DNA from 2 places in the Butyrivibrio sp. WCE2006 genome. Region 2 is predicted to be linked to the other one. Evidence: a T-box and tRNA genes for the amino acid it is inferred to sense, from the RefSeq annotation. Region 2 holds a T-box; the other holds one or more tRNA genes.

Region 1 (4,310 bases), on a different contig from region 2:
TCCGGTTCATAAACATACTCTGCCTGAGGCTCTGGATATTCGAAAGTTGTCTCCAGATCAATATATCTCGTCCTGAAAAGGATATATGCTTCTATCTCAGAATCGTTAGGAATGACCATTCCTGCTTCATCCTGTTTATACTGAAATTCTATAGTCCATTTGCAGCCATATATTTTTCCATCCACCAATCTCCTGAACAGCAAACAGTAATATCCTTCCAAAGGATTATTAACCATATTGTTGGCATACCATGGCTTCCAGATCAAATTTCCTTCTTCCAGCTTTTTCCTCTCTCTTTCAGCTTTATTGGCTGCTTCAATTTCTTCTTGATCTACACCACAATTCCAATCTTCAATGCATAGATCAATCCATTCTCCGGGTTGCTTTACATCAAAATCATACATGCTTCTGCATATACTTCTGCCACATTTTCTGCAGGTTATGGAAAAATCGAAATCTCCCATGCATTCATACTCGAGAGCTTTAGGATTCTGAGCGCCACATTTAGCGCATGGGTTTATTCTTTTATATATTTCAATAACTTCTTTTGGGGATTCTCCAAAAAGTCGCCCTCTGATTTCGCTGTCGGATTCAGCTGAGCAACAATAAATCTCCAATTTCTCTGCTTTATCCATATACTGCTTTTCCCACCCATGTATGGGCTTCTGTTCCATATTTCTATTCCTTTCAAGCCAACCGTACAGTATCCAAATCTTCCCACTCTGTTGCTTTTATTATTTTCTCCACAACGCTTTCATCCTGAAAGTCGCATAAGCAAATGCTGTCACGCACATCATGCCCAGCAATAGTGTCTACATGCGAAAGATTCTTTTCAAACTCCACAATCCCCACATAATCAGTTTCATTCAATCTCCCGACAATCTCTTTGTATCCATTAAGCGTAACACCATAGCCTGCTCTTTTAAGAGCCAGGAAAGCTCTTATCAAATCATCACTTCTCGCCTTGGAGTCTCCCATAATGTGAATGATACAGTTACCGGATTCCGAATCCTCAGTCACCATCATCTGCATATTAGTTGAGAATTTTTGTATAAAATCCCATTCATGGCCACTAAGATATTTATAATCAAAGTAGGCTTTATCACGCCTTAACCACCCAAGAAAATGAACCGGATCATCCATCGGAACCATATAGAGCCCATCATCCCTGCCATCCGCAGTTAGGTAGTACCATTCCTTTGGTGTCATTCCGGAATAGAATGCTCTTTCCGCTTTACTGTCTTCATAGCAATGTAATCCGGCTGTTTTTTCTTTTGGCATACCAAGCGCTTCATATACGACAGCACAAGCCTCGTAGAAACTTCTGGCCGTCATTTTTTCCTCTATGTAGTCTGTACAGCCTCCGCTTTCCATCAATTCATTTATTTCATCCTGACTCAACGAGCTAATGTAGCTTTCCCTTGCCTCAGGAAAAATATCATAATAATCCGTTCTACGGATAGCCCCTCTCCTTCTTTCATATGGCACCTTGGCGATATAGCTCTCATACTCTCCTTTTTCCGCTAAAGAAAGGACCAGTTTAACACACTCAATAAGCCCATCAAGCATATCCGTTATATCTACTATGCTTCTATCCGTACTCTTGGAGTCATAAGACATCACACTTATGTCATCCAGCATAACTTCGTAAAAGACATCTCCAGGGCCATAAACAGCGCCACAGAACCTTATGTTTACCCAGTCCCCCTCATCTGTTTTGTTCGGAACATTTACCCATATTGATCTTCGTGAGCTCCTGCCATCTGTACCAATCTTGTTAGTGAGGCTCATGAGTTCCATCATCTTCTCTAAACCTTCATTACTCAAAGTGTATTCAGCATGCCAATATTTATTCTTCCATCTAGATATTTTTCGTTCTGTAACCATATCACCAAATTCCCCAAATCTATTATTGTGAAGCACTTCCTTTTTCGCAGTAGGATATGCAATTTCTTATTATGGTTATGATATCCTTCCTACTCAGCATTGTCATTGAACCACTAGTTGAAAAAAGACCCTGCATCTCTGCAAGGTCTTTTCACCGCTTAGCCAGGCTTAAGGTACTCATATGATAAAATTCCGAAATTATTATATTGCCTACAACACAGCCATGAGGATTACTTCAGCCCAACCGGTTTAACGCCCTAACCTTTATCACGGATTTCAACATATTTCTATGTCTAAAGCACGTTCTCAGTTTCCAATTGATAATTGAGGCAAATACAATTGACCGACGATAATTTACGGTTTAACCAAAATGCAAAATGGTTAATATTGTTGTTGGTCGTTTTAGACGACTTTCCCCTTTCAATCGGGGCTTCAGAAGCAGGATTCGAACCTGCGATTTCCGGACCATTAACCCAGTGCGATTTCCACTTCGCCATTCTGAATACTCATCCAATATTTGCAGTATTGGTAATTGTAACGTAACCCTGTTACAGGGAAACCGGGTTTGAAGTTTTCGTGTTGCAGGCAATTCTTACTGAGTTAATCAAATCTCAATAAACGTTGTCGCATTGGATACTTTAATCTGAGTATCAAGCTCAGTAAGAAGCGTATCCCTCTTTTCCTGAAGTACAGAAATCTTTTTCTGAACATCAAGTGGATCCACCAGCTCAGTAGTGTTCTCCTTCACATAAGCTTCAACTACTTCCAAAGGCTTCTCATCCTTAACTTTGGTATCCTTACCAAGAATTGAAAGTCTCATGCTCTCTGCTGTGTTCTGCAGCTGCTTGTTTTTCATATCTGCTATAGCGACTCTGGTCTGGTAATCCTTTTCCATCTTAAGCTGAAGTGATCTCTCGAAATCAGCATCTCCATCATATGATCCCGCACCGCGCAATCTGCTTCTTAGAGAAATTGCACCTGCAACGGTAAAAGAGCCATAGGTGGTATTGATAGTTGTATTAGCATTTGAAGCAACGATTGCTGCATCAATTCTCTGGAATCTGTCAATCAGATCCTGAATCTGCTGATATGCACTTTCTGCATCCTTGGCAAATTCATCCTTGGATACTCTTGCATCAAGCACCTTTTCCTCATTGGGCTTGATTGTATCTACAAAGCTAGCCTTTGAAATCTTATCCTGAATCTTTTTCACAAGCAGGTCTCTCTCATCAAGAGCCTGGGTGACAAGCATCTTATCTGCCATAAGCTTCACCCTCCATGAACTATACTTTTTTATTTGCCTTAAACAAAGTATAAGGTCATAAATAATTGGTTGTCATTGAACCGCTAGTTGAATGATATACTTCAAGATATTTATCATACTGATTTTGTTAATCTTGCAATCCATGCGCGAATCCCTCTTAGCTTCCTTGTATCCTTGACGCATATATCCTCGTCCTCAGAGACAACCATATTATCAATATATGGATTCTTTACTCCAATCCATTCAAAGAAAGCTTCGGCATCACGATGTAAATACTGATTTTCATTAGCATTACCACTCTTCTTCACAGATTCACTAAGAAACCGAAGCAGATCTCTCTCCTTCCTGGAATACTGCTTACGTGATAAGAGCTCACGATTCACTATCAGTTCGTTACTCTCCCCTTTATATGTGAATGCCTCAGAAATTGTCTGATCGGAAAAAGCATCCTTCCACATCTGTATCCCCTTGATGGCATAATCATTTATTGGCGACATTGGGAAATTGTCTGGTATTTCCATCTGCACCTCTTCGAAGTACTCTAAAAAAATATCTCTAGCAGGGCCTGCAAAATCAGGCATGAATTTTGAATCGTACTTCACATCATAAATATTTTCTTTTTCTAACGCTCTTGCACAAAAGTCCTTAAACAGTCTATTATTCATGCTGTTTATTATATCCGACAAAATTGTTCTCTCTTCTGATGAAAGCGCTATTTTTTCATCAATTGAAATATAATTAATTCTTGTCTGAAGGGGAGATGATAATTCAATATTCTTATTTGAGGCCATCATCATATATGGCTTTAATCCGGATCCTAAATTATTAGATACTTCCTTTATCCATGCCTCTCCATACCATCTACACTTTCCACCTGAAAGAAAGTCCTTTTCTACCTCATCTATCATTACCGGAAATAAATTATTCTCCTGCATCCTGTTGGTCATATATGATTTGCCATCATAATCTCTATAGCTCTTCCATTGTGGTATATTGTATGCTCCGTTCTGTAGTAGTTGATTTATTGCTGACAAAAGCGGCGTTTTACCAGAGCTACTTTGTCCACTTATGAACAATATATTAGGAATTTTAGCGAGCATCTCCTCCGTTCCATTGAAATATTTTTTCATGCCCACACGATACTTCCAAAAGAATGGCG
Region 2 (4,310 bases):
ACGTTAAGAGAATCCACGTCATGAGACATGGGGATTTTTACGCAAAAATCACAGCTGTCAATTGTTTCTGCCAAGAGACCGTCACCTTCTGCTCCAAGATAAATTGCAATTTTGTCGGATGAAGAAATTTCCGGATCATCTATGGATCTTGAATCGTCTCTAAGAGCCATGGCTACGGTAGAAAATCCCATATCTTTGAGCAAATCAGTGCCTGAGTTTTTGGGAAGGAATGTCCAGGAAATTTGAAAAATATTTCCCATACTAACGCGTATTGCTCTTCTATAGAGCGGATCAGTGCATCCATGAGAAAAAAGTACGGCATCTATCGAAAGTGCAGCAGCGCTTCTGACTATTGCACCAACATTTGTTGGATTGGTAACATTTTCCAAAACAGCAATTCTTTTTGCATTTGCACATATATCAGATACTGAAGGCAGAGGCTTTCTTTTCATCGCACAGAGTACGCCACGTGTCAGATGGAAACCTGTGATTGATGTCAGAAGGTTGTCATCTGCTGAAAACACCGGAACTTCTTCTGGAAAAGAGTCAAATTTCGCAAGTAATTCAGCAGCTTCGCCTTTTATCTGGCTATTCTCTATAAGTAGAGAAATAGGTTCATATCCGGCATTTAATGCTCTTTCTATTACTTTTGGACTCTCGGCTATGAAAATTCCGGGTTCTGGCTCATTTATACGGTAAAGCTGTACTTCTGACTGCTCATTATATATAGAAAGCTCAGCAGTGTCTAAGGAATCAGTATTTCTTATATGTATCATATCTTTTCTCCAATAGTATTGATTTAAAAAGTATAACATAATTGTTTCTGACAGGTTATCAGGTAGGTTGCAACATGGTAAAACATGGGAGTATTTGCTAAAATAAATAGACTTACATGTATTCTAAGGGGGATGTTATGGGGAATGCTTTTTATTTTGAATTCGAGCCACATTTAATGATCTGGTTACAAAATATGCTTGGAGAAAAAGGGGCGCTGGCTATTTCACATCTATCCGCTTTAGGCGAAGAGGCAGTAGCTATTGTGATAATAGGCTTTCTTTATTGGTGCTATGACAAGCAGTTTGGAATTTATATAGCTACTAATGTGATAACAGGAGTTGTGTTTAACGGCTTTATTAAGAATATCGCATTAAGGCTGCGACCATATATAGTTCACAAAGAGATCGTATGCTACAGACCGCAGGATAAAAGTGCTGATATTTACGATGTTGCAGCACAGGGGTATTCTTTTCCCAGTGCACATTCGATGAATTCGACGATTATATATGGTTCACTTGCAAGATATACAAAAGGCCGGATTTTTACGATTTTAGCATTTCTTCTTCCGTTTCTTATTGGTATCTCAAGGATTGTGGTAGGTGTTCATTATCCTTCAGATGTTATGTTTGGATGGGGAGTGGGAGCAATTTTAGTTTTTCTTCTTCCATTTATATATGAAAAGGCCGGTGAGGAGAAAAGGACACTCGTTAATTTTATTATTTTCGTAGTGTTTGCAACCGGATTTTTCTTTTGTAAAACTACCGATTATTATACAGGAATGGGGTTGATGGCAGGTTTTTTCCCAGCGATAGAGTTTGAAAAGCGATATGTAAAATTTGAAGGGACAAAAAAGCCACTGAGTATAATCATGAGATTCGCAGGCGGCTTCTTAATATATCTGGTTTTAAATATGCTGCTTAAGCTGCCGTTTTCAAAAGAATTTCTTGAATCATACACCATGGGTGCCTTTGTGGTAAGATTTTTAAGGTATGCAATAATAATTTTTGTGATGTTTGGAGTGTATCCTCTGGCTTTTAAACTGGTGAATAAAAAGAAAGCATAATTATAGGTTATTATGGCTCATTCCTTCTGTTTTCAAATCGTACATTGTATAGAACTGAGATATTAAAAATTATGGTAACCTATTGACTTTTTATATTTGTGTGAATAAAATTATTTTTAAATTGCATAATAAAAGCTATGACGAAGACAGTATGTATTTTTGGAACGCTACAGAGAGCCTGTGTGTGGTGCGAACAGGTGCAAGTACAGAACACAGAAAATCACTTCTGAGCTGCATGACTGAAAGATGTATGTCGATTGAATTTGGCAGATAAGTAAGTTGTGTCGGAATCTCCCCGTAATGGAGAAACATATAAAACCTGAAAAGGGGAGTATGTGTAAACAGGTGGTATAGCGAGTTGTGGCTCGTCCTTTTTACAAAGGACGGGCTTTTATTTTTCCTGAAAGGAGTAATTATGTATAAGAAGGTTGATACAGACATGAATTTTGTCGCTCGTGAAAAAGAAGTCGAGAAATTCTGGAAAGATCAGGATATCTTTCAGAAGAGTGTAGACACCAGAAGCAAGGGCGATATGTATATGTTCTATGATGGACCGCCAACAGCTAACGGAAAGCCTCATATCGGACATGTGCTTACACGTGCCATAAAGGATATGATTCCGAGATATCGCACTATGAAAGGTTACACAGTTCCACGTAAAGCCGGATGGGATACTCATGGTCTTCCTGTAGAGCTTGAAGTTGAGAAACTTCTTGGTCTTGATGGCAAGGAGCAGATCGAAGAATACGGTATGGAGCCCTTCATTAAAAAATGTAAGGAATCTGTATGGAAATATAAAGGAATGTGGGAGGATTTTTCAGGCACAGTTGGTTTCTGGGCAGATATGGATCATCCTTACATTACATATGATGATAATTTCATAGAGTCAGAATGGTGGGCTCTTAATGAAATCTGGAAGAAGGGTCTTCTTTATAAGGGATTCAAGGTAGTTCCTTATTGTCCTCGTTGTGGCACACCTCTTTCATCTCATGAAGTCGCACAGGGTTATAAGACACTTAAGGAGCGCACAGCGGTTGTAAGGTTCAAGGTTAAGGGTGAGGATGCATATTTCCTTGCATGGACAACAACTCCCTGGACACTTCCTTCTAACATCGGACTTTGTGTGAATCCCGATGAAAAGTATATTAAAGTTAAGGCAGCTGATGGATATACATATTATCTTGCAGAGGCACTTGCTGATACAGTTCTTGGCGGACTTGCTAAGGAAGAGGGAGAAAAGCCCTACGAAGTACTTGAGTCCTATGTTGGAACAGATCTTGAATACAAAGAGTATGAGCCTCTTTACCAGTGTGCAGCTGATGAGACTGAGAAGCAGCATAAAAAGGCATTCTTTATCTATTGTGATAACTACGTAACCATGTCAGATGGTACAGGTATCGTACATATTGCTCCTGCATTTGGTGAAGATGATGCCCGTGTTGGAAGAAAATATGATGCTCCTCTTGTACAGATGGTTGATGGTGAAGGCAGACTTAAGCCTGAGACTCCGTTTGCAGGAATGCGTTGCAAACCTACACAGAAGGAGATGGACGAAGGTGCTATAAGTGCGGATCCCGAAGTACTTAAGGATCTGGATTCAAGACAGCTCCTTTTCTCAGCTCCTAAGATGGAGCATGATTATCCTCACTGCTGGAGATGTGGAACACCGCTTCTTTACTATGCACGTTCTTCATGGTTCATCAAGGTAACAGAAGTTAAGGATGATCTTATAAGAAATAACAAGGAGATCAACTGGGTTCCTGAATCAATTGGTAAGGGACGTTTCGGTGACTGGCTTGAGAACATTCAGGATTGGGGAATTTCCCGTGACAGATATTGGGGAACACCTCTTAATATTTGGGAATGTGATGACTGTGGACATCAGCTTTCCGTAGGATCAAGAAAAGAGCTGGCTGAGCTTTCAGGAGATCCTTCAGCAGAGACCTGTGAGCTTCACAGACCTTATATTGATAAGTATGAGATCACATGTCCTAAGTGTGGCAAGAAGATGCACAGAGTTAAGGAAGTTATCGACTGCTGGTTCGATTCAGGAGCAATGCCTTTTGCACAGCTCCACTATCCTTTTGAGAATAAGGAGCTTTTTGAGAAGCAGTTCCCTGCTCAGTTTATTTCAGAGGCTGTGGATCAGACCAGAGGATGGTTCTACTCACTTCATGCTGAAGCAACACTTCTTTTCAACAAGCCTGCATTTAAAAATGTTATAGTTCTTGGACTTGTGCAGGATGAAAACGGACAGAAGATGAGTAAGTCAAAGGGTAATGCGGTTGATCCTTTCGAAGCTCTTGAGAAATACGGAGCAGATGCTATCAGATGGTATTTCTATACAAACAGTGCTCCCTGGCTTCCTTCAAGATTTGCAGGAAAGACAGTACAGGAAGGACAGAGAAAATTCCTTGGAACTCTTTGGAATACCTATGCATTCTTCGTGCTTTATGCAAATATTGATGGT

What was found. A T-box is a leader RNA that pairs with one kind of tRNA and senses whether it is charged. The one in region 2 lies ahead of ileS (isoleucine--tRNA ligase), so its partner is inferred to be a tRNA-Ile.
Region 1: it encodes a tRNA-Ile, which carries the amino acid that the T-box ahead of ileS (isoleucine--tRNA ligase) is inferred to sense. The anticodon was not compared.

What each region holds. Positions count from the first base shown of each region.
Region 1 covers NZ_JNKH01000068.1:4,780-9,089, reverse strand. The annotation lists gene T501_RS18855 (hypothetical protein) at 1-674, opposite strand, end outside; gene T501_RS18850 (hypothetical protein) at 688-1,827, opposite strand; tRNA gene T501_RS18845 (tRNA-Ile) at 2,318-2,390, opposite strand; gene T501_RS18840 (hypothetical protein) at 2,492-3,151, opposite strand; gene T501_RS18835 (phospholipase D-like domain-containing protein) at 3,265-4,310, opposite strand, start outside.
Region 2 covers NZ_JNKH01000008.1:45,223-49,532, forward strand. The annotation lists gene T501_RS07480 (TrmH family RNA methyltransferase) at 1-776, opposite strand, end outside; gene T501_RS07485 (phosphatase PAP2 family protein) at 914-1,840, shown strand; T-box leader at 1,969-2,216, shown strand; gene ileS (isoleucine--tRNA ligase) at 2,256-4,310, shown strand, end outside.